One region of the Paraburkholderia sp. GAS334 genome, then DNA from elsewhere that is predicted to be linked to it. Evidence: riboswitches for the same ligand, from Rfam matches in the RefSeq annotation. Region 1 holds a riboswitch; each other region holds the start of a gene.
What was found. Region 1 has a riboswitch for cobalamin ahead of cobG (precorrin-3B synthase). Riboswitches for the same ligand answer to the same signal wherever they lie in the genome.

Region 1 (9,940 bases):
GTCAAGGGCGTCATTCCGCTACCCGTAAAAAAACGCTGAGCCATCGATCAGGCGCCGCCGTTGGATCGATCAGCGGTGTTCGATGGCCACACACAACAGGCGCCGCCACACATGGCTCAAAACCTGGCAGACGTATCGACTGGCCGTCGACGCTCACAGCGAAACGACGCGAACATCTGACGCCAGCGCATTTGCGCTTCGTACGCGAAGCATCGAAGGGTGGCGTGCTGCACTGTTTCGTCCTCGACTGTTCCGGCTCGATGCTGTCAGGTCAGCAACTCGCGTTAGCCAAGGGCCTGCTTGTCGCGATGCTCGATCAGGCTTGCACGGCGCGCGCCGAAGCGGCACTGGTGTGTTTTGGCGGTATGCGCGCCGATGTGCGATTCGGACCTGCGGTACCACGCTGGTGGAATGAGCGCTGGCTGCAACCGGTCGGTGGTGGAGGAGGCACGCCGCTCGGTCTCGGTATATCGCGGGCGTCTCACGTGCTTGAACGCGCTGCGCGCAGCAAGCCTTTGCAGCAGCGCTGGCTCTGGCTTCTGTCGGATGGACGCAGCGGCGATCTGCCGCTACGTCCCGCGCTTGCAGATCAGATCGTGTGCGTCGATTTCGAACGCGGTGCGGTAAGGCTCGGCCGCTGCGAGCAACTGGCGCGTGCATGGGATGCCCTGTGCTGCACGCCAGAAGACCTGATCGCGTCCTGAGGGAATCAGGACGCGCATCGGGCCGTGTTCACGTGCGCGTCATGCTGTTCCAGATGTAGGCGTCGTCCTGACGATCGAACACGAATGCTTTCAGTGCCGTCTGCATGGCCGGTTCCAGCACATCGAATTCGAGGCCGTGCGCCGTCAGTTCCTTGTGCGTTTCGTCGGCCTGCACGTTGCGGATGACCGCACGCGTCTCGATCAGGGTCTCGATGTCGCCGGACTTGATCCAGAACGACAGACGCAGCCGCTCGCCGACGCGCCCCAGCATGTTCTTTGTCGCAAGTGACAGGCCGAGCGCGCTGACTCCATCGGCGAGGCCGACACCATCCCATACTTCGTTGGCTTCGCTACCGTAGCGAACCGCGAGGTGCGCGTGCACGCGGATCGAGCGTCGTTCGCGCAGGCGCCGGATCGCGCCGGGTTTCGACAGCACGACGTAGTTGAACGGAAAGTTGCAGAGTGCCTCGACGGTGCACGTAAAGCGGTAAACGGCCTGGCTCGCGATCACAACGATGTCGACGTTCTCGTTGACCTCGAGCGGCGACGCCTTGCCGTTCGCGACCGGTGGCGTGATGAACAGCACCTGGTTGGGCGCAAAGCCGATCACGCGGGCCGGATGCATCGGACGGCCCATGCCGATCTGCGAACGCACGCCCAGCAGCGCGCCAATCGGCAGATGCATTTCAGCAAGCGAAGTGGGATGGGGCGCTTCGCCTTCAGGCTGCGGGGAGGTTGCGCCCGCAACAATCGTGTCCTTGCGGCGCGGCCGGAAATGTTCGAAGAGGAACTGGCGTTCCTCTTCGTTCGCGATCGAAGCGCCGCGCGCCCGCAGCAGCGTGCCGTCCTGATCGATGAGAGGCCACGGCAGCGATGTCGCAACAGGCACCTCATCTGCCTTCAGCGCCGTTTGGGACACGACGATCGATTCTTCTGCCAGTTCGTTTGAAGACATATGCCGACCACCTCATTTCAGGTTCTTAACGGTCGTATACGGCCTCGTGGAATAAAACTTTAATTGAAGGTTTAAGAAAATCCAGAATTGCCGGCGATATACGGATTCGCTTATCTGTTGCGCATAAGCGTATGAAGCAGGATACGTACAGAAAAAGCTAGCGATACCAGCGCGGCGTATAAACCCATTCGGTTTTGCCATCGACGGAAAATGCCCGCGTATGTGACGAACCGATAATGACCATTGTCCGCATATCGACCATTTCGCCACGAAGTTCGCCGAGCGACGTATAAATCACCTGGCCGCCAGGTCGTCCGACGTTTCTTCCCAGCACAACCGTAGTGGACGGAATACGGAATTCGCGAATGATATCGAGCGCCTTGTCGAGTTGCCAGGGTCGGGCGCGCGAAACCGGATTATAGAAAGCCATCACGAGGTCGGCTTGAGCCGCATGTCTCAAGCGATTTTCGATGACTTCCCAAGGCTTCAGATTATCGGAAAGCGACAGCATGCAGAAATCGTGACCGAGTGGCGCGCCGGCTTGCGCGGCGGTCGCCATTGCGGCTGAAACGCCGGGCAGAATTTCCAGTTCGACGCCGGCCCAGCGCGCATTGTCCGATTCATGGAGCGCCTCCAGTACCGCAGCGGCCATCGCGAACACACCCGGATCGCCGGACGACACCATCACGACAGAACGCCCCATGGCGGCCAGTTCGAACGCGTGACGCGCGCGCTGCATCTCCTCGCGGTTGTCCGTGCCATGCACGCGCTGGTCCGCGCGGAACGGGCCCGCCATCGTCACGTAGGTTTCGTAGCCGAGAATATCGGTGGCTGCGTTGAGTGCGGAACGGGCAGCGGGCACCATCAGGTGGGCGTCACCTGGGCCCAGGCCGATGACGGTCAGACGTCCGCGGGCCTGTCCAATGGACGCCGGATCGACAGGCGCGCGGGCAAGCGCCAGCGCAACCGGTGAAGCGCCTGCCCGAATGTCGTGCGGCACACGCATTGCGGCTTCGAGAAGCGAGAGGGGTTCCCGCGCATCGGCGGCGGCCGGCGTAGAGACAAAACGAAGCGGCACGCCAAGCGTATCGGCGGCTTCGGTCAAGGCTTCATCGCCTGCGCGCTGGATGGGCGCGAGCAGTGCGGCCAGCGATAACGCGGCGATCCCGTTCGCGTCCAGTGCCTCACGTACGCGCTCCGCTACGCGTTCATCGAGCGTGCTGACCGCAGCGACGACACTGCGCGGATGAATCAGCAGCTCGTCCACGCGGCCATCCCATGCTTCCGGCGTGACGCGTATCGCGCGTCGCGCCGCTGTCGAGCGCGGCAACTGCGCATCGTCGAGCCACGGCGCGGCGCCTTCTATACGCGTGCTTTCGCCTGCAAGCAGGTCCGACACGAAACGCTTGCCCTGCGCGAGACTCGAAAGCGCGTAACCGTCTGGCGGATTCAGCACGCACGTGCCGAAACGCAATTCGCCGCTTGTGGTGATGGCGGGCGCAACCTTCAGGGCTTCGGCGATTTCTCGCGCCATCGTATTTACGCCAGCCAGACCGCCAAGCAGCGGCACGACGGCGCTGCCGTCTTCGGCTACTGCAAGAACCGGCGGCTCTGCCCCCTTGTCCGACAGCAGCGGCGCGATGCAGCGGATCACGATGCCCGCCGCACACAACGCGACGAGCGGCGTGCCGCGTGCGTAGAGGTCACGCAGATGCGCGCTGAGTTCGCTATACGCAACATCGGCTTCGGCGCGTCCTGCCAGCCCATGCACCTGAGCGTCCGGATAACGCGCCTGGATGCGGCGCGCCGTATCGAGCGCGCCGGTGCCGAGGATCACGATCGCGGGCGCGATAGCATTTATCCGCGCCATTTTTCCCCCGGCACGACGAGCAGCGAAAAATACGGCGACGCCATCGGATCGACTTCTGCAAGCGGCACGACCCGCTGATTCGTCATCGTTGCGCGCTCAACGTAGAGCGCGCGCTTTTCAAGGCCCAGTTCGCAGAGCACGCGGCGCACCTTGTCGAAATTGCGGCCGAGTTTCATCACGACCGCGGCATCGGCATCGGCGAGCCGGCGTTTCAGTTCGTCTTCAGGCAGGACCCCGGAAAGCACCGATAGCGTCTGGTTGCGATACACGAGCGGCGAGCCGAGTATCGCCGCGCCGCCCAGCATCGAGCACACGCCGGGCACGACTTCCGCTTCAAAGCGGCTTGCCAGCCGGTCGTGCAGGTACATGTACGAGCCGTAAAAGAACGGGTCGCCCTCGCAGATCACGGCGACATCGCGGCCTGCGTCAAGATGGTTCGCGATGATGTCGGCGGCGGTGTCGTAGAAGTCGGCGATGACTGTTTCATACGACAGCGGCGGCGCGAGCGTTTCGGTCGTTACGGGATAGACGAGCGGCAGGCGGAGCTGCGTTTCGTCGAGATGCATTTCGATGATGCCGAACGCGTTGCCCTTTTTTCCCTTCGCCACGAAGTACGCGACGACGGGCGCCGCCTTGAGCAGTCGCACCGCTTTCAGCGTGATCAGCTCCGGGTCGCCGGGGCCGACGCCGAGTCCAAAGAGACGTCCACGCACCGTCATTTATTCTTCCTCCGACGCAAGCGCGTTAACCGCGGCGGCCGCCATTGCGCTGCCGCCACGCCGTCCCGCGACGATCACGAATGGCACGCCGCGGCTGTTTTCCGCGAGCATCGCCTTCGATTCTTTCGCACCGACGAAACCCACCGGGAATCCGAGGATCAATGCGGGTTTCGGCGCGCCGGCGTCAAGCATCTCGAGCAGATAGAAGAGGGCCGTCGGCGCGTTGCCGATCACCACCACGCTGCCTTCCAGATGCGGTCGCCACAGCTCTAGCGCTGCCGCTGAGCGAGTGTTGTGAAGCGTGAGCGCCATGGGCGGCACGGAAGGATCGCCAAGCGTGCAGATGACCGGATTGTCCGTGGGCAGGCGTGCCCGCGTGACGCCTTCGGCGACCATGCGCGCATCGCAGAGAACCGGTGCGCCGCGCAGCAGCGCCGCGCGGCCGGCCACGCCGGCACCCGTGGAAAACTGCAGATCGTCGACGATGTCGACCATCCCGCACGCGTGGATCACGCGGACCGCGAGCTTTTCGAGGTCGGCGGGAATGTGGCTCAGGTCGGCTTCCGCGCGGATCGTCGCGAACGACTGGCGATAGATCTCCCGACCGTCGCGAATGTAATCAAGCATCGAATGATCTCCGGGTCAGGCGTTCAAGCGAATCGGCGGCCTGTTCGATCGTCAGGTGTTGTGCGACACGCTCGCCAAAACCAGGCGTGCCGTCGCGTCGATAAAGATCGTAATGAGCGGGTGCAACGGCGAGCAGCGTCCACGGCGCGCAATGGGCGGCAGCGCACGAGCGTGGACAGCCACTGAGATGCACGTCGACGTGAGCGGGCAGACGCGCGGCAAGCAGCAGGGCATCGGCCTTGGTGTCGGCCATTCCCTTCAGGCAGCCTTGAGAACCCGTGCAGGCGATCAGGTGCGTGAGCGGATCGGATGTGCTGACAGCGAGTCCTAGTGACTCAAGTCGTTTTAACGCCTGAGGCGTATTCTCACTGGCGATGTCCGGGATGAGCACACCTTGCCATGGCGTCATGCGAAGCGTTGCGTTGCCCACGTCGCTAGCAAGCTGGGCAAGGCCTTTGAGCATTGGAACATCAATGCGTCCAAGCTTTGGCTGGCCGCCGATGTATGAAAGGCCGGTGTTGATTTGCGGGTGCGAGCCGAGTCTCAGTGACTCATCTGCCGGGAAGCGGCACCACGCGTCTGAACGAATATCCCGCGCGAGAGTGAAATCGACTCTGGACTGTGCAAGCTGCAAAACAGTCTCGACGCCGTGTGTAGCGAGCACATCACGCATGCGGGAATCGTCGGGGGCAGCGAGGTCGAGGAACGTATGCAGCAATGCGTTGACCAGCGGAGGAACCTGGTGCGGCAAAACGGAAGCCAGCGCTTTCGACGCCGGGCCTTCGCTTCTCTCGCGCACGTTGGTGCGGACCGGCGGACAACCCGCAAGCCCAAAAACAAAACGCACTTCGTCGAGATCCCGCACTGCAGCAAGCCAGATATCGTGCGGATGACCGAGCATGGCGAGGCGCTCGCCGCCATCGAGCATCAGCGCGAACTTGGGTGAAAGTGCCGTAAAACGCGGATCGTTTTGCAACAGCGCGAGGATCTGCGACGCAAGCGGCGTGACGTCGAAGAGCGCGTGTGGATCGCGGCCCGCAAGCGGACTGACCATGAGATTGCGGATGTCGTCGCGCGCGATCGGGTTCGTTTCATCGTCGGCAAACGGTCCTTGCGGCCCGAGTCCCGCATGCAGCAATCGCTCGATCAGCGCGTTTTCGTGGCCCGCGCGCACGCCCCGCAGTTGCAGGTTTGCGCGGTTCGTCACCTCGATCACGCCCGACGCATGCGCGTCGACTGCATCTGCGATAGCCCGCGCCTGTTCCGCGCTCAATTCCCCGCAAGGCAGCTTGAGCCGGCAGAGGCCGCCGTCAAGCGCCTGCACGATGCGAAACAGCCCAGGGCAGGCCGAAGGGCGCAATGCGGCAATCGGAGCGAAGAAAGACGAAACGTGGTTCAAGAGGTCACCGGGTTGTGCGCCGCGCGACGGCCCGAGCACCCCGCAAAGGGGGAAATGCTGCGGCATCGGTACACCCCGCCCGACGTTGGCTGGCACGAACAAGTCTCACCGGCAGGTCTCCTGGCTGGCAGGTCGTGGTCCGCGCCGGCCTTCCCGGTCAAACCAGTGGCACAGGTGAGGCGCGGACTCGCTGCATACAGTTGCGGGGGCAGCCACAGTCGATCTGTGTTCCCTCTTCGGCCCCGAAGGGCACCGGCGAGGCTGTATTATGCCTTTTTTCGCACAGCACAAGTACGCTGCGGCCTTGCCTGGTGCGCCGCAGCAGTCATATCGGGAATCAAGAATGGGGATGGTCGCATGCGGGCATGGCTGACCGTAGTGGGAATGGGTGACGACGGTTTTGCCGGTCTGGGACGGCCGGCGCGGCGTGCGCTGCTGGACGCGTCAGTAGTGTACGGCGGTGAGCGTCACCTCGCGATGCTGCCGCCGCGGCTGCGCGCGCGACGCGAGCCGTGGCCGCGTCCGTTCGACCTGGCGCCGGTGCTCGCGCATCGCGGCCCGAATGCATCCATCTGCGTGCTCGCGAGCGGGGACCCCATGCTGTTCGGCGTCGGCGCAACGCTCGCCCGTCAGGTATCCGCCGACGAAATGCGCGTGCTGCCGGCGCCTTCGTCGTTGTCGCTGGCGGCGGCGCGGCTTGGCTGGCCGCTGCAGGATCTCGCGATGGTCTCGCTTGTCGGCCGGCCGCTCGCGACGCTTAACGCGCATCTGCATCGTGATACGCGGCTGTTCGTCCTGAGCAGCGACGGCCGCACGCCCGCCGCCATCGCCGCACTGTTGACCGCACGCGGTTTTGGTCCGAGCCGGATGATCGTGCTGGAGCACCTGGGGGGCGCGTCGGAACGGCGGATCGATGCACGCGCCGACGCATGGACTGCGAGCGAAGTGGCTGCGCTGAATCTTGTCGCCGTCGAATGTCGCGTTTCGCAGGAAGCGCAACCGCTGCCGCTCACGAGCGGCTTGCCAGACGAAGCGTGGCTGCACGACGGGCAGTTGACGAAGCGCGATATCCGTGCGATCACGCTCGCACGCCTCGCGCCAAAGCCGGGCGAACTGCTCTGGGATGTGGGCGCGGGTTGCGGCTCGATTGGGATCGAATGGATGCGCGCGCACCCATCCTGCCGGGCCATCGCCATCGAGGCGCAACCCGAACGGCAGCGTTTCATCGAACACAATCGCGACGCCCTTGGCGTGCCGGGCTTGCAGATCGTCGCGGGCAAGGCGCCGGATGCGCTTGATGGCCTGACTGCGCCTGACGCGATTTTTATCGGCGGCGGCGTCACGGTGCCTGGCGTACTCGACACCTGCTGGGCGCAACTGCGTAGCGGCGGGCGGCTCGTCGCCAATGCGGTGACGGTGCAGAGCGAGGCCGCGCTGGTCGCATGGCGCGAACAGCACGGCGGCACATTGACGCGCATTAGTGTCGCGCAGGCCCAGCCGCTTGGCGGCTTCGACACCTGGCGCCAGGCGTTGCCGATCACGCTGCTCGAAACCGGCAAACCATAATGCGCGACGAAACGCCCGAACAGCCCGCGCCCCTGCGTAGCGGCTACACGACCGGGAGTTGTGCGACGGCGACCTCGCTTGCCGCTGCGCGTCTGCTGCTCGTGGGCGTGGCATCCGATGTCGCGGATATCGTGTTGCCGAAGGGCCAGCACGTGCCGATGCCGCTCGTGTTCTGCCGCCTGACAGACGACGGCGGCGCGGAAGCAGGCACGATCAAGGACGCCGGCGACGATCCCGACGTGACGCACGGCGCGGTGGTGTTCGCGCGCGTTCAGTTGCGCGCGCAACCAGGCGTGCGTTTTTTCGCGGGGCCGGGCGTGGGTACGGTGACGCGCGCTGGCCTGACGCTGGCGGTCGGCGAACCGGCGATCAATCCCGTGCCGCGCCAGATGATGACGCAGCACCTCACCGAACTCGCGGTCGAGCACGGCTATGCGGGTGGCTTCGACGTCACGATTGGCGTCGAAGGCGGCGAAGCGCTTGCGCTGAAAACGATGAACCCCCGGCTCGGTATCGTCGGCGGTCTGTCGATTCTTGGGACCACAGGGATTGTCCGGCCGTTTTCGTGCTCGGCGTATATCGCGTCGATCCATCAAGGCATCGATGTCGCACGCGCAAATGGTTACCGGCATATCGCCGCGTGCACCGGTAACACCAGTGAAGACGCAATGCGTGCGCACTATGGCCTGCCGGATATCGCGCTCATCGAAATGGGTGATTTCGTTGGCGCGGTGCTAAAGCATTTACGTCGCGCGCCTGTCGAGCGATTGAGCGTGTGCGGCGGGTTCGGCAAGCTTAGCAAACTTGCTGCCGGACATCTCGATCTGCACAGCCGCAATTCCAGTATCGATCTTGAACAGCTCGCAAGCTGGGCCGCGGAACATGGCGCCGAAGCCGCTTTGCAGGAGGCGATTCGTGCGTCGAATACGAGCCAGCAGGCGATGGCGATTGCACGCGATCGCGGCGTGGCGCTTGGCGATATCGTCTGCGCTCGCGCGCTAAGGGTCGCACGCGACATCGTGCCGACTGAAGTGAAAGTCGAGATGTTCGCGATCGATCGTCGGGGCAATATCGTGGGCGTCGCACAATGACGCGCATCCTGCTTCTGGGTGGCACCGGCGATGCGATGCAGATCGCGCGAGAGCTCGGCCTGCGGGATGTCTATAGCCTCGCCGGTCTCGGCAAGGTACCGGTTGATCTTGCGTGCGCCGTGCGCGTAGGCGGGTTTGGCGGCGCGGAAGGTCTTGCGCGCTACCTGCGCGAGGAAGGGATCGGGCTGCTCGTGGATGCGACGCACCCATACGCAGCGCAGATCAGTGCGAACGCGGCGTCGGCGAGCCACGCGACGGGTGTCCCGTGCTGGGCGGTGCGTCGCGCGCCGTGGCAACCGCAGGCCGGCGACGACTGGCGCATGGTCGATGACTGGGCGGGCATTGTCGCGGCGCTCGCGCCATTCTCGCGGCCGCTGTTCACGCTAGGGCGCGAGCCGCTCACGCATCTCGACGAAATACCGGCGCGTCAGTTCTGGATCGTACGATGCCTCGAAACACAACCCGGCACCGTCCGTTCGCGTGTGATGGATGCACGTGGGCCGTTCACCGTCGAGGGCGAAAGCGCGCTTTTTAGCGAGCATCGGATCGATGTGGTCGTCAGCAAAAATAGCGGCGGTAAGGCGACGGAGGCGAAGCTTGTCGTGGCGCGTCGGCTTGGGTTGCCGGTGGTCATGTTGCGTCGTCCGGCGCTGGCCGATGTCGATCGCGAATTCGACACGCCCGCTGAACTGCTGGCCGCGCTGGAAGCGTTGTCCTCGTGAAAGGCGTCACAGTGCCTCTCGCGCAAATCGAATGATGGAGTAGTAGATGACCGTATTTTTTATTGGCGCGGGGCCGGGCGATCCTGAACTGATCACCGTGAAAGGGCAAAAGCTCGTGCATCGATGTCCCGTGATTCTTTACGCGGGTTCGCTGGTTCCTGAGGCGGTGCTGGCGGGCAACGTTGCTGAACGCGTCGTGAATACGGCGGACCTGAATCTCGACGAGATCATCGCGCTACTCGAAGAAGCACACGCAAAGGGGCAGGACGTTGCACGCGTGCATTCGG
Region 2 (9,940 bases), on a different contig from region 1:
CGATCGGCACGCCGCACAACCGGCTCATGATGCACGCCGCCGCCGACGTATTCGCAATTCCCATCTCACCGAACCCGATCACGTTGGTGCCGAGCGCTGCATGATGTCGCACGCGCGCCGCGCCGGCCTGTAATGCGGCGAGCGCTTCATCATGCGTCATCGCGGGTTCGTGCGCGAAGTTGCGTGTACCGTTTGCCACGGGAATGTCGATGAGTGCTTCGGACGGCGGCAACGGTGTCGCCACACCCGCATTCACGATTTCGAGCGTCAACCCGGCGACGCCGCTCAGCGCATTGATCGCCGCGCCGCCCGCCAGAAAGTTCGCAACCATCTGCGCGGTGACCGCCTGCGGATACGGGCTCACGCCTTCGTGCGCGATGCCGTGATCGGCGGCGAAAACAATCATCGCCGGGCGCGCGATCACCGGATGCGTCGTGCGCTGGATCATGCCCATCTGAAGCGCGAGGTCTTCGAGCCGGCCAAGACTGCCGGGCGGCTTCGTTTTCGTATTGATGATGTGCTGCAGGTCGGCGCGCAACGTCCGATCGAGAGGTTCGACAACGGGTAGCGCGGGCGTGAATGAAGTCATGGTTGTCTGCTTGAAGAATAAGAGTTGTTGCGTTGGGTCGCGGGGATCAGCGCTTCATGCTCGCCGTCGCGGATCAGGATGAGCGGATAGCCGAAGGCGCGGCTCGCGAGCGCCGGCGTGAGCACGTCGCGCACGGCGCCCGCGTGCGCAGCGCCGTTTCCATCGAGTAACAGCGCGTGTGTCGCGAAGCGGCGCGCAAGATTGAGGTCGTGGCACGAAAAGATCACGCTACGCTGCGACTGCTGCGCCCAACGCATCAGCGCTTCGAGACAGTCGATCTGATGATGCAGGTCGAGATGCGACAGCGGTTCATCGAGAAGCAGCAGCGGCGCGTCCTGGCACAGCACCGCAGCAAGCGCCACACGTTGCCGTTCGCCACCGGAGAGCGACAGCACGTCGCGCGTTTGCAGCGCGGTGAGACCGAGCGTATCGAGCGCGGCGTGTGCAGCCGCTCGATCTTCCGCACGTTCCCAGCCCCAGCCTGCGAGATGCGGAAAACGGTTGAGCATCACGATGTCGAGGACGCTCGCGCTGAACGCATCACGCTCGCCTTGAGGCATCAGCGCGCGACGCTGCGCAAGCTCGACCGGCGACCACGCGTCGATGCGCATGCCGTCGACTTCGACGTGACCGCTCGACGGTTCGAGCAGACCCGCCAGCGCAGAAATCAGCGTGGTTTTTCCCGCGCCGTTCGGACCCGCGATGCACCACACTTCGCCGGGATAGAACGTGTGCGTGAAATCGTCGAGCAGCGTGCGAGTGCCGGCGCGCAGTGTGACGCGTTGCGCGGAAAGTGCCGGAGTAGCGGGAACGCGTGCGTTCATCATCATCGCCTGCGCAATAGCATCCAGAGGAACACAGGCACGCCCGCCAGCGCCGTGATCACGCCAACCGGCAACTGCGCGGGTGCGATGACCGTTCGCGCGACGAGGTCGGCTCCCATGACGGCAAAGCCACCCGCGAGCGCGGCAGCGGGCAGCAACATGCGCTGGTCGTTGCCGAAGCACAGTCGCAGCATGTGCGGTACCACGAGTCCGACGAAGCCAATCGTGCCGCCCGTCGTTACCGCAGCCGCAGCCGCGAGCGACGCCACGAGATACACACGAAGCCGCACGCGTATGACGGGCACGCCAAGCGCCTGCGCCGCCGCATCGCCGCGCAGGAGCACGTTCAGTTGCGGCGCGGCGGGCACGATCGACACAAGCGCGACGAGCAGTGCAACAAGCGCAACCCACGGCATGCCGCCGCCGTTGAGATCGCCGGTCAGCCAGAACAACATGCCGCGCAGACGGCTTTCGGGCGCAACGCTCAGCAGCAATGTGATGACAGCGCCCCAACCCGCCGCGATCACCGCGCCGGTCAGCAACAGACGCGGCGACGCATCCTGCGGCTCACCGCGCCACAATTCACGACGCGCGAGGCCGAGCACCAGCAGGATCGACACGAACGCACCCGTGAACGCGCTGGCATCGACGATCCACCATGCGCATCCGGCAATCATCGCGACGAGCGCAAAGCTCGCCGCACCGCCCGATACGCCAAGCACATACGGCTCTGCCAGCGGATTGCGCAGCAACACCTGCAGCAGCGCGCCGGCAATCGCGAGCAACGCGCCGCACGCAAAGCCAGCCAGCGCACGCGGCAGGCGCAGTGTGCGAACGATCTCGATCGCGAGATCCGGTGACGACGACGAAGACGATGACGTTAGCGACGACGAAAATTCACTCACATGCCACGGCATCAACGCAGCAAGCACACGCAGCGGCCCCACTGCGACACTGCCAAGCGCGAGCGACGCAATGAACACAACAAGCGCCAGCATGCCGAGACCGCACCAGATCAAGACGGCGCGCTTCGCGGTCATACCCGTGACGGAACGCATCGCAGCGCGATTCATCGCGGTGAAATCAGACGACATATCGACTCAGCCTGTGAGGCAGCAACGCAAGGCGCGTCACTGCTGCTGCCAGCCGAGCGTGAGATACGCGCCGCGTCGCGGGGTGTTGTATGTGTAAGCCAGTTCATAGTCCCTGTCGAAAAGATTCTGGATCTGCGCGGCCACGTACCACGCCTTCGTGATGGTGTAGCGCGCCGACAGATTCACGACGCCGTAGCCTGCAAGTGTATTGCCGCTATCGTTTCGCTTGCCGCTCACGAGCCACTCGCCGCCCACACGCCAGCCGCCGATATCGCGATTCGCCGCGAACGAGGCGAAGCGACGCGCGCGCCGGTTCAGATCGGTGTCCGTGTCTTCGTCGACGGGATTCTGGACCGTAAAGGTTGCGCGCACATCGGTCTTGCCGACATGCCCGCTCCACGATCCCTCGACGCCCTGCACCTTCGCTTGCCCGACGTTCTGCGCAACGAATTCACCTGGACTCACCTGCTGATACTCGATCAGATTCGTATAGCGCGTCTGGAATGCGGTGAGCTTCATCACGCCGAGCGCGTTCGACGCGTACTGCAACGCCGCTTCGACCGAATGACTGCGTTCCGGCTGGATCGACGGATTGCCGCTGAACGGGAAGTACAGATCGTTGAAGGTCGGCGCGCGAAAAGCATCGGACCAGCTTGCAGTCACCTTCCAGTGATCGGTGAAATCGTATCCGTAGCCGAGATAGTAACTGTTCGCGCCACCGAAATCGGAGTACTGGTCGCGTCGCACGTTCGCCTGGAACTGGCTGGCGCCAAAGCGTCCCGTATAACCGGCGAAGCCCGAGTTCACGTGACGGTCGGGCGCAGCGTAGGCGTTCGAATCAAGGCTCTGGTCGAGATGCTCGTAGCCGAGCTGAAACTTCTGCTGCGGCGCGAACGTGAAATCGTTCTGCCACGTGTATTGACGGTTATCCGTGTTGAAGTGGTCGGTGTAAGTGCCGTTCAAGGCCGTCGTGCTGCGATCGTTACCCGCAGCGACGATGAAGTGCGTCGTCCACCCGTCGGTCACGCGACCGTTCGCGAACACTGACGCCTGCTGTACCTTGCTGTATAGATTGTTGAGATCGGTGGGCGCGCTGAACGGATTGTCGAAGCTGTCGTTGCCGTTCGACTGGAAGTAGCGCACGCCCACGTCCCAGCTTTCGTTGAAGCGGTGCCGCACGGATGCCGCGATGCTTTCGTTCAGATAGCCGTTCGCGTTCGGGTTGACCGGCGCGAGCGCGGGATTGATCGACGAGAAGCCGTCGTCCTTCGCGCGCGCGATTGAAAGGCTGAAGGTCGTCTTGCCGTCCTTGTCGAGCGCGCCATCCACGCCGGCCTGCTGGCGCTGCGTGTGATAGCTGCCGTATTCGACGGAGAAATTGAAGCGCGGCGGATGATTGCCGCCATCTTTCGTGAACACCTGCACGACGCCGCCAACCGCACCCGATCCGTACAACGCCGACACGTTACCGTTCACCACCTCGACGTGATCGATCTGGTCGAGTGGAAGCTGTTCGATCTGCGCGTTGCCAAGGCTCACCGAATCGACGCGCACGCCATCGATCAAAATGAGCGACTGCTGCGCCGAAGCGCCTCGCAGAAAAAGACTCGCCGACGAACCCGGGCCGCCATTGCGCACAATCTGTGCGCCGGGCGCGAGTTGCAGCAGGCCGGGCAGATCGCGCGCGGTGCTGTCGGCGATGTCCTGCGGGTCGAAGCGCGTGGTCTCTGGAATGGCATCGGCGAGCGACTGCGGTCCGCGCGCCGCGGTGACCACGACTGGCGCCAGCGTGACCACTGGCGCCGCGGACGGCGTCGCGTTCTGCGTGGACGCCGGTGCGTCGTCCGTCTTCGCGGACTGGGCCTGTGCGGCAAGCGGCAGGCCGGTCAAGGCGAGCAGCGCCGCGCGGGCGATGGGCGTGTACATCGGATGAATTCCTGTGGCTGGCGTGCACGGCCCGCTTCCCCGCAGGCCGTTGCGTAGCAGGACGGCCGTTCATCGACGCGCAGGCAGCCTGACGCGTGCGAACGACGTCCTTCCCTCTGGCCGGTATCCGGGCTGGCGACGCATCGATCCGCCTTCCCACGCATGAATGCGCAGTGGCATTGCACGCCTTTTTTAAGGGCGTGTACTGGATCGACTTGCGTGAAATAACGCGGTCGCTTACCGTTGCGGGGGCAGCACAGGTTAGCGCGGCCGTATCGCCGCGCGCCCTGTTTCCCGTTTAACTGCGCGACATGAAAACGCGCGCGGGCACCAAAGTGCCGCAAGTGTAGGAGCGACCTGCTGTAGCGTCAAGAAAGCCCGGCTCACTGCAATTCGCGTGCGCGCCATTTGCACGATTTCAGCGTTTTGCAGGCATAAAACTCGCAAAAAGCCGTGTTGTTACGTCTCGAAACGAGACAATTGTCGGAACCTGCGACATTCCGCGCTAGAATGCCGTGTCTTTAGAGGACGCAGCACATGCTCAACGAACTCGAAACACTCTCACAAAACATTGGCCGGCTGATCGAAATCAGCCAGCGTCATCACGAGGCGCGCCGCGCACTCGAAGATCAACTCGCCCAGGCGCGCGCAGAATGCGCAGCCATACGCGTTGAACTCGAGCAGACACGCGAAGAGCGCAACGCGCTGCAAGCGGAGCGCGACACGCTCTCGTCGAAGATCGACGACGCGCAGGTTCGCCTGAACGCCATCCTCGAAAAACTCCCGCGCGCGCGATCGCACGCCGAGCCGGACAACCAGCTCGACCTGCTTGCGACCTCGCAGCACGAGGCGCATGAAGAGCACGACCAGGAAGCCGGCCGCGAAGTCACCCGCCACGGAGAAAATGCATGACCACGAAGCAGATCGAAGTCTCGATTCTCGGCCAGCCGTATCGTCTCGCCTGTTCGCCGGAAACCGAAGGCGCGCTGCTTGAAGCAGTGGCACGTGTCGATGCGGAAATGTCGAAGATCCGCTCGGGCAGCAACGTGCGTGGGCAGGATCGTATTGCCGTGATGGCGGCGCTGTCGCTGGCATCGGAACTGCTTAAGCTGCAAGCCAGTGTGCGACACGGAGAATCTTTTCCCGCTGAAGAAATCCGGCGTACAATGCACTCCATGAACGAACAGCTGGGCGCAGTCATCCAGCAGTACGGTGTGCAGTAAAAGTTTTAAAGGCCGGTTGTTTTAAAGGGCGATTGTTTTAAAGGCCGGTTATGTGGCCGGTCTTCGAGTTCAGCGCAGCGTACTTCGTGAGGTCGCTGTGAATGCAGCGAGCGTCTGGATTCAAAAAGTTTAGTCAGCTTCCCTGCCTGGTTCGCCAAGGTCATATATTCCTTGAACCAATGCCATGTGCACGGTTGCGGAAATTTGCAGCACGGGTGTGCGCGTCACTCTGTCTGATGTACCCGAAGTGCGGCTAACTGCGACCAATTCTGAACTCCCGGTTCAGGATGCCGGCCTAGCGGCTATGGCGGGGACCTATCCAACGGCATCGGACACTCGTCCGGTGCCGTTTCCGTTTGTAGTTCCGCTTTCTTTCGCTCTCTCTCCCTTTCTTCTCGACGTTCATATCGACTCATGCGCTACTGGCTAATGAAGTCCGAACCGGACGAAGCAAGCATCGATCATCTCGCCAACGCCCCGCATCGCACACTGCCCTGGACGGGCGTGCGCAACTATCAGGCACGCAACTTCATGCGCGACATGATGCAGGTCGGCGACGGTGTGCTGTTCTATCACTCGAGTTGCCCTGAGCCGGGTATTGCTGGCATCGCGGAAGTATCGTCGACACCCTATCCCGATCCGACCCAGTTCGACGCGAAGAGCCCGTACTACGATCCGAAATCGGATCGTGAGACGCCGCGCTGGACGCTCGTCGATGTCGTCTTCAAGAAGAAGATTCCGCTGATCCCGCTGGCGACGCTGCGTGAGCATCCCGAACTCGCGGACATGCGTGTGCTCGCAAGAGGCAACCGGCTGTCGATCACGCCTGTGACCGAAGCCGAATGGCGATTCATCACGAAGCACCTCGTGTGAGCCGGCGGACGCGATTTGTGTAATCGAATATTGCTTGCGGGAACCCGGCGGCCTGACAGACGCCTAACAGTTCCGCAAGCGCCGTGCCAGTTCGATGCACGACGCGTGCCGTGACGGTTCGTAATGGCGTGCTATTGCCGGGACCGTCGTGCACAACCGGTTGAAGAAGGAACTCATTCAAATGATCAGAAAAACCGCACTCGCTTTCGCCTTCGCTCTTGCGTCCGTGACGCCGCTCGCCCTCTCGCTCGCACCCACTGCAGCGTTCGCGCAGACGCTCGTGCAGAATCCGCCGTCGGGCGTGCTGTCGCTGTCCGCGCAGGCCAGCGCCGATGTGGCGCAGGACGTCGTCAACATCACGCTCTTCTATGAACAGGAAGCGAGCGACCCCGGCTCGCTCACGGGCACGCTGAACCAGCGCGCCGACTCGGCGCTGCAAAAGGCCAAAGGTGTCGCGGGCGTGACAGCGCGCACCGGCGCGTTCTCGATCTATCCGTCGACGGACCGCGACGGCCGTATTTCCGCGTGGCGCGGCCGTACGGAAGTGCAGCTCGAATCGCACGACTTCGCGGCGGCGTCGAAGCTTGCAGGCCAGTTGTCGTCGGTCATGCAGGTCGGCAATGTGTCGTTCTCGTTGTCGCCTGAAGCACAGCGCGCCGCTGAACAGAAGCTGACCGGCCAGGCGATCGCATCGTTCCGTCAGCAGGCCACGTCGTCGGCTCAAGCGTTTGGCTATAGCGGGTACACGATTCGCGAGGTCAACGTGGGACACAACGGCTTGATGCCGCGTCCGATGATGATGATGAGTGCCCGTGCAGGCGCCGATGCGAAGGCTGCCGCGCCGATTCCGCTCGAAGGTGGGACATCGACGGTGACCGTCAACGTGTCGGGTTCTGTGCAGATGAAGTAACGCGCTTTCGTTTGAGGCGCGCGTAGAAACAGAAAAGCCACGGCATGCCGTGGCTTTTCTGTTTTCAACCGGCCGCTACGCCGAAGGTGAGTTTGTACCCACCACCGGCTCCGGCTGGCGTCGGCCGCGACGATACGCCCACAGCAGCATGAGGATGCCGGCGAGCACCATCGGCAGCGACAGCCACTGCCCCATCGAAAGCCCCAGCGCCAGCAGGCCCAGGAAATCGTCCGGCTCGCGTGCGAACTCCACCGTGAAGCGTGCAAGGCCATAGCCGATCAGAAACACCGCTGACGCCGCGCCCACCGGCCGCGGCTTGCGCGTAAAGAACCACAGCACGAAGAACAGCACGACACCTTCCAGCGCGATCTCATACAACTGCGACGGATGACGCGGCAGCATGTGATATTGCGCGAATACGTCGGCGAGATGCCAGCGCGACACGAGGTCCGGGTGCGTAGCCATCCAGCCCGCGTCTTCGTTTGCGGCGCCCGGGAACAGCATCGCCCAGGGCGAGCTCGGGTCCGTCACGCGGCCCCACAGTTCGCCATTAATGAAGTTGCCGAGCCGCCCGGCCGCGAGGCCCGCCGGCACCATCGGGGCGACGAAGTCGGTGACCTGCAGCCACGTGCGCTTGCGTTGCCACGCGAAGAGCGTCATTGCGAGCGTCACGCCAAGGAAGCCGCCGTGAAACGACATGCCGCCTTCCCAGACCTTGAAGATGTCGAGCGGATGCGCGAAGTACCAGCTTGCCTTATAGAACAGCACGTAGCCGATCCGGCCGCCAAAAATCGTACCGAGCACGCCGTAGAACAGCATGTCGTCGATATCTTTCGCGGTCCAGCCTTGCGCAGCAACGTGCGGCAGACGCAGCCGCAACCGGCCGACGACAATCGCCGCAATGAACGCCACAAGGTACATGAGCCCGTACCAGCGCACGGCGAGCGGCCCCAGGTGAATGGCGACGGGATCGAAATTGGGGTGAATGAGCATGTGTTTTTATGGGTGGTTCAACGGCGGATTCTTTATCGATAACGACCGCGGGCGCGACACGCCGCCTGCAGCATGGATTGGACGGCCTGGCGGGCAATGCGTTCGCGGCACCCGCGCGAAAAACCATCAGCGCCTGCGTGTGCGGGCCTGCGCCGGCTTCGCGCGTTGCGTCCCTGAGGCCGCGCTCAGCGCAGGATTCGTCGCAAGGTTCGCCACATACGCGCGCACGATGTCGATGAAACCTGCGAGCACCGGGCTCACCTCGGCCGTGCGCCACACGAGACCCGTCTCGATGGCGGGCACCGATTCGCGCAGCGGACGGTACACGACGCCGGTGCGCCGCAGGTTACGCAGCGATTGCGGCACCAGTGCGACGCCCATACCGGCTGACACGAGGCTGACGATCGTCTGCATCTGGATCGCCTCCTGGCCGATGCGCGGCGTGAGGCCCGCAACGCCGTAGCAATCCATAATGATGTCATAAAAGCCCGGCGCCAGACGCCTTGGGAAGATCACCAGCGGCGCATCGGCGACATCGCGCAGGCTGACGGGCGTGTCGCGCCAGTCTTCGTCGGCGTGATCATCCACGCGCGCCGCCACCTCCGATGACATCGCGATCACCAGCGGCTCACGCGCGATCGGCAGCCACGACAGTTGCGCGAGATGCCGCGGCGGCAGCGGCGCAATCACGAGGCCGGCGTCGACGCGGCCCGCGACGAGTTCGTCGATCTGCACGTCGCTCGTCGCTTCGGCGAGTTGCAGGCGCACGCGCGGATGGCGCGCGCCGAAATCGCGCAGCAGCAACGGCAAGAGGCCGTAATCCGCCGTCGAAACAAACGCCAGCGACAACACCCCGGCCTCGCCGCGCGCCAGACCCTGCGCGAGCGGTCGCAGCCCTTCCGCGCTGGCCAGCAACCGGCGCACTTCAGGCAGCAGATCGGCACCCACCTGCGTCAGCTCGACCGAGCGCCTGGTGCGCGCGAACAGTTCGACGCCGAGCGTCTCTTCGAGCGCCCGGATAGCCTGTGACAGCGGCGGCTGCGTCATCGACAGACGTGCGGCAGCGCGCCCAAAGTGCTTCTCTTCGGCGACGGCGATAAAGTAGCGCAACTGGCGCAGATCGGGCGTGGCGGCTTGCATCGATTGATACTTTTTTCGACCTTATCAAGCCTGAATAATATATTGGACACGCGCCTTGAGAAACTGCATTCTTGCGCGACGTGCTGGAAACATCCGCCCTGCACCTCCCGGACGGCGGATTTCCCCAACCCTGCACCGCACCCCGGACAAGACCCCCGGACAAAGACATTACGGAGCTCCCCATGTCGTACAACCGTCGTTCGAAGAACATCACCCAAGGCGTCGCGCGCGCGCCGAACCGGTCGATGTATTACGCGCTCGGCTACGAGAAGGCCGATTTCGACAAGCCGATGATCGGCATCGCAAACGGCCACTCGACCATCACGCCGTGCAATTCCGGCCTGCAGCGTCTCGCCGACGCCGCCGTG
Region 3 (9,940 bases), on a different contig from region 1:
TAAACCGGGCGGCCGAAGCAGGAATGCAACTCATCGAAGGCCATACCCGCAGCCGTCGCGCGCTGCCGTGGTCGATCAACTACGCGGGCGGCCGTCTCGGCACCGACTACCTCGCGCGAGCCTGCACGGCGATGAAAGGCCTCGGCGCGCTTGCAAGCGACGAAGCGCTCTACGCGCTCGGCGACTTCGATGCCAGTGGCGAGCAACTCGACGGCGCGCGTCAATACGTGCTGCATTTTCCGGCCGGACACCTGCCGCCCGTCGATGCTTTCTGGTCCGTGTCGATCTACGGCAGTGACTTCTATTTCGCGGACAACCCAATCCGGCGCTACGCGATCGGCGACCGTTCGCGGGATCTGCGGTACGGACAGGACGGCTCGCTCGACATCTTCATTCAGCACAAGGCACCGCAGCAGGGTGTCTCGAACTGGCTGCCCGCTCCGTGTGGCCGTTTCTATCTGATCCTGCGTCTATACCATCCGCGCAGGGAGATTCTGTCGCGAGACTACATCATTCCGGCTGTCCGGCGCGTCGACGAAACCGCCGCCGGATAACGAACGACGGCCTGTCTGATCCGCACAGACAGGCCACGTTCCGCTACTGCGTTCGAACGACGTTTCAGACGGCTTCGCTGGCGCGGAGCGCGCAGACGGATCGAACGCTCCTTGACGAGCGCGCGCAGGCTCTCCTGGGCACGTCGGCCGGCTTCGCCCGTTTCAGCGAAGCCGGATGAAAACATCACGATGGAGCGCACGCCAGCGGCGGCGGCATCCTCGACCGCGGACATCACGCCGGACGCAGGCACAGCACAGATCGCCATATCGATCGGTGCGCCGACATCACGCAATGTGGGCCATGCTCGCAGCCCCTGGATCGTCTCCTGGTTCGGATTGACGGGATAGATCGCGCCGGGATGGCGCTGGTTCAACAGATACTCGACGGGCAGGCCGCCGATCTTGCCGGGGTTCGACGACGCACCCACCACGGCGATCGAAGCGGGGTTGAACAGGGCGCCAAGCGCGGCGTATTCATGTGAAGACAAAGGCATTGATACCACTCCAGGACTAGAACAGCAGGTGTGGTTCAAGCCTAACAACCTGACAAGATGCTGATATTAGGGTTTCGCCATGTTAAACACCGATGCGCCGCGCGCGCCGCTGTGATTGAATAGGCGAAGCGCAAAACGCGCGCGTTTTCGTGATCACATCCATGACTGGGAATCCAACCCGTAACCCGCAGTTCGCGACAACGCTTGCTCATGGTCTCGAGTTGCTGAACTGCTTCAAGGTGGGCGAATCGATTCTTGGCAACAAGGAGTTCGCCGAGCGTACTGGTCTCTCGAAAGCCACCGTCTCCCGTCTCACGTACACGCTGGCCATGATCGGCTTTCTGCGCTACGACAACAGCGTGCGCAAATACCGGTTGGGGTCGGCGGCGGTCTCGGTGGGCTATCCGTTCCTGCAGGGCCTGCGAATCAGGGAACTGGCGCGGCCGCTGATGAAAGAACTCGCGGATACAGCGCGCGGCTCGGTGTCACTCGGAATGCGCGACCGCACGCAGGTCGTGTACGTCGAGACTTCAAGGGGACATGACTCGCCGGCGTTTCGCCCGGATACGGGTGCTTCGCTGCCGGTTCTGGCGTCGGCGATGGGGCGCGCCTGGCTTGGACGTGCGGCGCCCGCACAGCGCAGCGCCGTGCTCGAACAGGTGCGCACGAGAGACCCTTTGCAATGGCAGACTTATCACGCATCGGTGGACGCGGCGCTGCGCGCGTTCGCGAGACGCGGCTTCGCCCTTAGCGAGGGCGACATCAAGCGCGACATTCACGCGGTCGCCGTGCCGATGCGCACACCGATCGATTCGGAAATCTTCGTGTTCAACTGCGGCGTGCCGCAGACTCAACTCGCCCCGCGCACATTAATCGACGAAATCGCACCGAAGCTGATGCACATGGTGGAGACGATCGAACACGAACTTGCCGCACAGCATGACGCCACGCCCGTAGAGAAGGCCCTGAAACATCCATGAATCTGATCCCGAACAGGACTTGCCATGTTCGCGCCGCCTGACGATGATGACCGCCAGTTCGCCGTCACGCTGGCACGCGGACTCGAAATGCTGCGTTGCTTTTTGCCCGGCGAAAGGATGCTGGCCAATCGCGACTTCGTCGAGCGCACCGGCCTTTCCAAAGCCACCGTTTCACGGCTTGCCTATACGTTGACGGAGCTCGGCTATCTGCGTCACGACGTGCAGGAGCGCAAATACCGGCTCGGCGGTGGCGTGCTGTCGATGGGGTATCCACTGCTTTCCGGCATGCGCATCCGCCAGATTGCGAGACCGTTCATGCGCGAACTCGCCCTCTCGATACGCGGTGCGGTGTCGCTCGGCATGCGGGACCAGGCGAACATGATCTACATCGAAAGCTGTTCAGCCGACAAACGCTCCGACGCGCGGCCCGACGTCGGAGCGATCCGCCCCGTTCTGCGCACGGCGATGGGACGGGCGTGGCTCGCCGCCGTGGCGCCCGAAGAACGCGAAGTGGCGCTGAACCAGCTGAGGGTTGGCGTACCTGACCAGTGGCAGCAATATCGTTCGCAACTCGATCAGGCGATGCGTGACTACGCGGAACGGGGCGTGTGCGTGTCGTACGGCGACATGCAAAAAAATGTGTACGGCGTGGCGGTACCGGTGTGCGCGCCGGTCGATTCGGAAACGCTGGTGTTCAACTGCGCCGTGCGGGCTCACACACCGCAGGCGCGCGCGCTGCTCGACGACGTCGCGCCGCGTCTCATGATGATGGTCTCGAACATCGAGGCCGCCGCGGGTTTGCGATGACGTGACGTCGGGACTATCGCCACAACCCGCCGACTCACCACAGCCCCGCGACAATATCCACGAACACGATCTTCACGATCGTCATCGCCGGAAAAATCATCGCGTAACCGATGTCAGGCTTGTCGCTAAAACGGCGGCTTACGGACAACTTGCGGCCCGGCCCCGCAGCCGTTAAGATGCGAACAATTCTTATTTACAAAGAGCCGATTTCCCGTGTTTTTCGTTGCGCAATCTATTGCGGCCGGGCCCGCGCGCGCGGGCGCCCGCGCGACATGAGGCCGCTGCTCGTTCGCCTGCATCGCTGGATGGGCGTCGCGACGGCGCTGTTCCTGTTCGTCGCCGGACTGACCGGCGCGGTGATCGCATGGGATCACGAACTCGACGCGGCGCTGAATCCATCGTTCTTCCACGCGCGCACGAATGGGCCGGCGCTGCCTTCGCTGGAACTGGCAAAGCGCATCGAGGCCGCCGATCCGCGCTTCGACGTGACGTATCTGCCGCTCGGCGTCGAGCGAGGCCAGACGTTGCAGATGATGGTGCTGCCGCGCACCGATCCGAAGACCGGCCAGCCTTACGCGCTCGGCTTCAACCAGCTTGCTGTCAACCCCGCCACCGGCGAGATTCAGGGCCGCCGCGAATGGGGCGCCGTTTCGGTCGCGCGACTCAACCTGATTCCGTTCATCTACAAGCTGCACTACACGCTGCATCTGCCGTTCATGGGCAGCTTCGACACGGGCACGTGGCTGATGGGCATCGTCGGCATTGTGTGGCTGTTCGATAGCGTGATTGCGCTCGTGTTGTCGTTCCCGAGCGTGAAGGCGTGGCGCAAGTCGTTTGCGTTTCGCGTGCGGCGGGGCGGCTACGCATTGACGTTCGACCTGCACCGCTCCGGCGGCGTCTGGATCTGGGGCGTGCTCGCGATTGTCGCGCTGACTTCGGTCTCGATGAATCTCTCCGATCCGGTGGTGCGCCCGATCCTTTCGACGGTGTCGACGCTCACGCCGACGCCTTTCAACAATCCCGAACTGAAACGTCGCGGCGAGCCCGGCAACGTATCGCTCACGGCTGAGCGCATCGTGCAGATGGCAGCGCAGGCGGGCCGCGAACGCGGGCTCAAGTCGCCGCCGGGCGCGCTGTATTACGTGCCGTCGTTCAATGCATACGGTGTGGGATTCTTCGCGCCGGGCCACGATCACGGCGACGCCGGTCTCGGCAACGCGTGGCTGTACTACAACGCGAATACCGGCAAGCTGGCAGGCGGATCGATACCCGGCAAAGGCTCGGCCGGCGACATCTTCATGCAGGCGCAATACCCGCTGCATTCCGGCCGGATCATCGGGATCGGTGGACGAATTCTGATGAGCTTCACCGGCATCGCGGTGGCGATATTGAGCGCAACCGGGCTGATGATCTGGCTGAAGAAGCTCGGTGCGCGCCGCCGTTCTGCGGCGGCTGCAGCTGCGGCGTCCCGCTCGGGCGTCACGCGGGAGTCTGCTGCGCAGTCCTGACCACGCAGCACGACACACGCTGTCGCGCGGACGGCTGCGAAGCTCTGTGGCTTGATACGCGGGCACGCCGTGCCGCCCTTCCACATGACGTAGCTATCGTCGACATCCAGGTCATCTCGTGTCTTCTGTTGCAGCATTCAAACTGGTATTGCTCTCGCTCGTCGCGATCATCGGACTCGAGCTCCTTGCGGAACGTCTGCGTCTGCCGCCAGCCGCCGCGTTATTGGAAGTGTCGGCGCGGCTTGCGCGCGGTTGAGCGGCGAGCGGCGGGATACGCCAGAAGAAGACGGGGGAGAAACGCAGACAGTTGCAGGCTCAGGCGTTGCCTTCCGGCTGAACCGCCTGGGCCCGTATCAAACGACATCAAAGCGACATCAAAGCGACATCAAGGCAACGCGGATGTCCTGGCTTCGCCCGCGCGAAGTTGCGCGCGTTCGCTGCGTTCGACGAGCCAGCCGAACAGCAGCCCGATCGTCGTCCAGATGATCAGCTGCATGCCGATCGCCGCAATGCGGAAATGCCACAGCAGCGTGGCCGGGAAGGTCTGCGGCACCTCGTTGATCACCGGCATCGCGATCTGCACGGCCGCGATGATCGCGACGTACACCCCACCGCCGATGATCGCCGCGTTCCACTGACCGAAGCGCGCAACCGCGCGTCGCCGCACCTTCAGCGAAAACACCAGCGCAACCAGCGATATCGCGATCATCAGGAAGAAGAGCCCGGTGCGCGAGCCGATCGTTTCGGGGTCGCCGATGGAAGGCGGATTAGCCGGATACTTGAGATTCGGCACGATTACGAGCGCGATAAACGCCGCCGCTGCGAGCATCGCGGACAGCGCCCGCGCGCCCAGCTTGCCGACGCGGCCATACGCATACGCGAAGGTCAACGCGAAGAGTCCGCCGAATGCCGCGCCGTACACGACCACGCCAGTCAACAGGCCGAGACCCGCCTGCGTTTCGCGACTGACAAGTTCAGGCTCCGGCGCTTCGCCACGCGCCGCTGCGGCTTTCTCTTCGAATGTAATTGCCTGCTCGACCGCGGGTTCGCCGGCGAAGCGGGCGAATGCGAACGTGAGGAGTCCCGCGGCGATGCCTGCAAGCATGCCGCGTACCAACAGTTTGCCTACCATGTGTGCCCCCGTTAGTGGCAGGGGAAGCCGAGCAGATGGCGGCCGTCGTGGACGAATTCGTGAACCATCATGCCAGGGACGAGCGACGTCGCCCCTTGTTCAGCGCCGACAAAATACAGCGCAAGCAAAAGCAGCAGGCCACCGAAGATGACCCACGGCAGCAGTTCGCGCAGGGGGATCAGTGCAGGTTGAGCGGCCGGCGTGAAAACGGTGTCAGTCATGATGAATCTCTCCAGGGGTTACGCGCCCCGACAGTCGACTAGAAAAGGGATGACTCGAAGCTCAGGTCTGGCTTTCGGCTCTATGCTGAGCCGATTACAGTGGCGCGACCGCGCCGGGCTTACACCGGCTTCCGCGCTTCGGTGACGCTATTCTACGCGCTAAACTTCGCCGCGCCAGCGTGATGAACGCTACGCCTCCGACAAAGGGACACGAGATGCAGACACGGTTGCTGCTGGTCAGCCACGCGGCGACGCGGGCGATGCGCGTGGGCGCTTTCCCGGCCGACGATCCGCTCGATGCGCGCGGCCTGGCCGAGATCGAGGCGTGGCGCGAGCGGGCGCAGATCGTCGCTCAAGCCGCGCGCGTCTTTCGCAGCGACGCGACCTGCGTCCGCGAAATGGCTGAAGCGCTTGGGTTGAAGACGGAAGCCGCGCCCGCGCTGGCCGATGTCGATTGTGGCGAGTGGCGCGGCCGAAGGCTCAGCGATCTCGCCGCCGAAGAACCGGATGCGCTCGCCGCATGGACGCGTTCGCCCGACGCCGCGCCGCCTGGCGGCGAGTCCTTCGGCATGGTCCTCGCCCGCGTCGGCGCGTGGCTCGACGCGCTTCAGCCTGCACACGACGGCGACGCTTTAGTCGCGATCACGCATGCGGTGGTGATCCGCGCGGCGATCATTTACGCGCTGGGCGCACCGGCCTCAGCGTTCAGGCGGATCGAGATTGCCCCGCTGTCGATTGTCGAATTGCGGCGTTCGCGGGACAGAAGCTGGGTCTGGTGGCCGGGCCACGCCTGAAATCTGAGGGGAGGGAGTGGGAAGCGGAACTGCAGAAGAGAGAACATGCCTTCGTACCCGCTGGGCGCTACGTCCGACGCGAGAAGCTGTACCGGATTGCCGGGACCCGCCACAGCCGCTCGATGTTCGCGGTGCGCTGCATGAAGAGCGTGCCTTCGGTGCAGATTGGGTAAGGTGGCGATAGCTTGACCTTCGCACCGCCCTGGCGCGCGTTGCCGCAACGTGGTGCACCGCCCGTCAAGGCAACGGCCAGCAATTGTCACCGGCACCCCCACAGGCAAGCCCCGACGCTCATCGGCATGGAGCTTGCATAGCCGCTCGCATCGCGTCCCTCACGGACGCCCGACGAGCGGATCTCTCCCATGCTGCGCGACGAAGCGCCCTATAAGGCAATCCTCGATCACATTCGCTGGACCCCTGCGCCCGTACTGTACGCGCAGCGACATGGGCTGCTGGAACAGGACGCCGCCGTGTTCCCGACCTCCGCCGACAGCGTCGAAAGCGCCGCTGCCGCGGCGTTTCCTTGAGCCGCCTGATGCATCACCGAGGTTGTCGCGACCTGAGGAATTCCTCAGGCGCATTTGAGGCGCGCCCGATTTCTGGCGCAGAGGCCGGCCTTTAGGCTCGCATGATGCACAACCCGAACGAAACGCCCGCGCGTACGACGCGCCCCGTCAGCCGCGCCGAACGCGGCATGGTCGCCACCGCGCATCCGCTTGCGACGCAGGAAGCGCTCGCCGTGCTGCGCGCAGGCGGCAGCGCAGTCGACGCCGCACTCACTGCCGCCGCGATGCTCAGCGTCGTGCAGCCGCATATGACGGGCATCGGCGGCGACGCGTTCTGGATGATCGCGCCTGCCGGTGAGGCGCCGATCGGCATCGACGGTAGCGGGCAGAGCGCGCGACGCGCGACGCTTGAGCGCTTTTCAGGTCACACAGCGCTACCGACACGTGGCGCGCTGGCTGCGTTGACGGTTCCTGGCGCGGTCGGAAGCTGGATGCTGGCGCGTGAGCGCTTCGGCAAATTGCCGCTTGAGCGCGTGCTCGCTCCCGCGATTGACTACGCGCGCGAGGGCGTCGCGGTCGGACGCGATCTTGCGCGCTGGTTTGCGGACGACGCCGAAGTACTGCGCGCCGATGCGGGCTGCCGTGCGACGTATTTCGATGAGCACGGTCACGTGCTGAAGGAAGGCGCGCGTCTCAGGCAACCCGCGCTCGCCGGAACGTTCGGACACCTCGTGCGTCATGGCCTGTCGGCGTTCTATCGCGACATCGGCGATTCAGCCGCTGCATATGTGGATGCGCAAGGCGGTCTGCTCGATGCCATGGATTTCGCCTCAAATCGCGCGCAATGGGTGAAGCCGCTGCGCACGCAATATCGCGGCTATGAGGTGTGTCAGATGCCCCCGCCGTCGCAAGGCGTGGCAGGCGCGATGATCCTCAACTTTCTGGATGGCGTGCAGATCGATCCGCGGGCGCCTCTTGGCGCCGATTATTTTCACGCGAAGATTCAGGCGATCAAATGGGCATTTGGTTATCGCGACCGGCATCTGACCGATCCCTTGATTGTGAAGGTGCCCATTGATGAACTGCTTGCTGCGTCACTCGCTGCACGCGAACGCGATGCGTGGCTAGCCGACGCGACGCGCCAGCACGCCGCCGTCGCGCAAGGCAGCGATACGACGTTCATCTGCGTAGCCGACAGCGAAGGCAATGCTGTTGGCCTTGTGCAAAGCCTGTACTTCGATTTTGGTGCGGCGCTGCTCGATCCGGCGACCGGCGTGCTGTTGCAAAACCGTGGGTCGTTCTTCTCGCTCGATCCGCGGCATCCGAATGCGCTCGCGCCTGGCAAACGCACCGCATCGACATTGATGTCCGCGATGCTGCTTAAGGACGGCCTGCCGTATCTCGTCTACGGCACGCAGGGTGGCGAAGGACAGCCGCAAACGCAGACGTCGATCGCTACGCGCGTCGCCGATTTCGGCTGGGACGTGCAGCGCGCAATTGAAGCGCCGCGCGTGCTGTGCGGCCGTGCGTGGGGCGACGCATCGAACCGTCTGCTGCTCGAAGACAGCGCGCCCGCCGCGACCTTCGATGCGCTGCGGGCGCTCGGTCATCCGGTCGAAGCGGCTGCCGCGCTGCATCCGCTATTTGGCACGGCGCAGGCGATCCGTCTGCGCGGCCCGTGGTCGCCGTTCTTCGAGGGCGGTGCCGATCCGCGCGGCGAAGGCGTCGCGCTCGGCTACTGAATACGTCGACGCCATGACCCCGTCAACCCGCCACGTCGATCTGCTGATCCGCCACGCGCGCGTCGACGACGACGCGCCGCTCACTGACATCATGATCAACGCTGGCCGCATCGTTGCACTTGCAACCGGTTGGGACGGCACGGCTCGTGAAGAAATCGACGCCGCCGGCCGCGCGGTCGTGCCGGGCTTTATCGAGCCGCATATCCATCTCGACAAGGCGATGTGGCATCGCGCGCGACCTTCGGTTGCCGGCACACTGGAAGAAGCGATCCGCACCACGGGCGAACTGAAATCGCGTTGCGACCGTGAAGACATGCTGACGCGCGCGCGACGTGTTCTCGACATGGCCGTGCGCAATGGCACGATCGCAATGCGCACGCATCCGGACGTCGATCCGATCCAGCAGCTGCTCGGCGTCGAAACGATGCTCGAACTGCGCGACGAATATCGCGATCTGATCGACCTGCAGATCGTCGCGTTTCCGCAGGAAGGCCTGATCAAGGCACCCGGCACGCTGCAATTGCTGGAAGAAGCGTTGAATCTCGGCGCCGACGTCGCCGGTGGCTGCCCCTACAACGAAGCGAGTCGCGAAGACACCGAAGCCCATATCGATGCGGTATTCGCGCTTGCGCAGCGCTTTAGCGTCGACATCGACCTGCACGCCGATTTCGCCGATGACACCGCCGACGCCCGCTTCTTCGCCACTGAATACATCGCGCGCAAGACAATCGAGACTGGCTATCAGGGCCGTGTGTCGCTTGGACACGTCACGAGTCTCGGCTCGCTGCCGCCCGCGCAACTCGCACCGCTGGTCGAACTGCTCGCCGATGCGCACATTCATATCGTCACGCTGCCCGCGACCGATCTTTACCTCGGCGCCCGCCGCGACACAGAAAACCCGCGCCGCGCGCTCACGCCATTGCGCGCGCTCGTCGACGGAGGCGTGAACGTCGCGTATTCGTCGAACAACGTGCGCAACGCATTCACACCGTTCGGCAACGCGGACGTGCTGACCATCGGCAACCTGCTCGCGCACGCTGCGCAATTCGGCACGCCATCGCAGCAGGCGCAGATTCTCGCGATGGGCACCGTCAATGCAGCCCGCGCAATCGGCATCGAAGGCAACTACGGCATCGCGCCTGGACGGCTCGCCGATCTCGTCGTGCTCGATACGCCATGGATCGCCGACGCCCTGCTCGACA

Region 2: linked by a shared signal. The riboswitch ahead of P3T21_RS20690 (TonB-dependent receptor plug domain-containing protein) and the one ahead of cobG (precorrin-3B synthase) in region 1 are both predicted to bind cobalamin.
Region 3: linked by a shared signal. The riboswitch ahead of P3T21_RS12235 (CbtB domain-containing protein) and the one ahead of cobG (precorrin-3B synthase) in region 1 are both predicted to bind cobalamin.

The regions. Positions count from the first base shown of each region.
Region 1 is NZ_JBNDMO010000009.1:212,901-222,840, forward strand. It holds gene P3T21_RS18660 (ATP-binding protein) at 1-39, shown strand, start outside; gene P3T21_RS18665 (vWA domain-containing protein) at 69-704, shown strand; gene P3T21_RS18670 (flagellar brake protein) at 733-1,659, opposite strand; gene cobJ (precorrin-3B C(17)-methyltransferase) at 1,817-3,529, opposite strand; gene P3T21_RS18680 (precorrin-2 C(20)-methyltransferase) at 3,517-4,248, opposite strand; gene P3T21_RS18685 (precorrin-8X methylmutase) at 4,249-4,875, opposite strand; gene cobG (precorrin-3B synthase) at 4,868-6,274, opposite strand; cobalamin riboswitch at 6,368-6,546, opposite strand; gene cbiE (precorrin-6y C5,15-methyltransferase (decarboxylating) subunit CbiE) at 6,632-7,840, shown strand; gene P3T21_RS18700 (cobalt-precorrin-5B (C(1))-methyltransferase) at 7,840-8,931, shown strand; gene P3T21_RS18705 (cobalt-precorrin-6A reductase) at 8,928-9,653, shown strand; gene cobM (precorrin-4 C(11)-methyltransferase) at 9,700-9,940, shown strand, end outside.
Region 2 is NZ_JBNDMO010000011.1:8,100-18,039, reverse strand. It holds gene cobT (nicotinate-nucleotide--dimethylbenzimidazole phosphoribosyltransferase) at 1-589, opposite strand, end outside; gene P3T21_RS20700 (ABC transporter ATP-binding protein) at 586-1,416, opposite strand; gene P3T21_RS20695 (FecCD family ABC transporter permease) at 1,416-2,507, opposite strand; gene P3T21_RS20690 (TonB-dependent receptor plug domain-containing protein) at 2,544-4,433, opposite strand; cobalamin riboswitch at 4,535-4,783, opposite strand; gene P3T21_RS20685 (ATPase) at 4,971-5,345, shown strand; gene P3T21_RS20680 (cell division protein ZapA) at 5,342-5,656, shown strand; RNA gene ssrS (6S RNA) at 5,793-5,974, shown strand; gene P3T21_RS20670 (EVE domain-containing protein) at 6,071-6,529, shown strand; gene P3T21_RS20665 (SIMPL domain-containing protein) at 6,711-7,439, shown strand; gene lgt (prolipoprotein diacylglyceryl transferase) at 7,515-8,432, opposite strand; gene P3T21_RS20655 (LysR family transcriptional regulator) at 8,559-9,572, opposite strand; gene ilvD (dihydroxy-acid dehydratase) at 9,755-9,940, shown strand, end outside.
Region 3 is NZ_JBNDMO010000005.1:291,563-301,502, forward strand. It holds gene P3T21_RS12200 (DUF1254 domain-containing protein) at 1-554, shown strand, start outside; gene P3T21_RS12205 (CoA-binding protein) at 506-1,048, opposite strand; gene P3T21_RS12210 (IclR family transcriptional regulator) at 1,210-2,028, shown strand; gene P3T21_RS12215 (IclR family transcriptional regulator) at 2,053-2,835, shown strand; gene P3T21_RS12220 (PepSY-associated TM helix domain-containing protein) at 3,108-4,343, shown strand; gene P3T21_RS12225 (hypothetical protein) at 4,462-4,599, shown strand; gene P3T21_RS12230 (CbtA family protein) at 4,729-5,475, opposite strand; gene P3T21_RS12235 (CbtB domain-containing protein) at 5,487-5,696, opposite strand; cobalamin riboswitch at 5,738-5,880, opposite strand; gene P3T21_RS12240 (histidine phosphatase family protein) at 5,912-6,490, shown strand; partial or broken gene P3T21_RS12245 (AsnC family transcriptional regulator) at 6,568-6,663, shown strand; gene P3T21_RS12250 (hypothetical protein) at 6,853-7,017, shown strand; gene ggt (gamma-glutamyltransferase) at 7,122-8,738, shown strand; gene P3T21_RS12260 (amidohydrolase family protein) at 8,752-9,940, shown strand, end outside.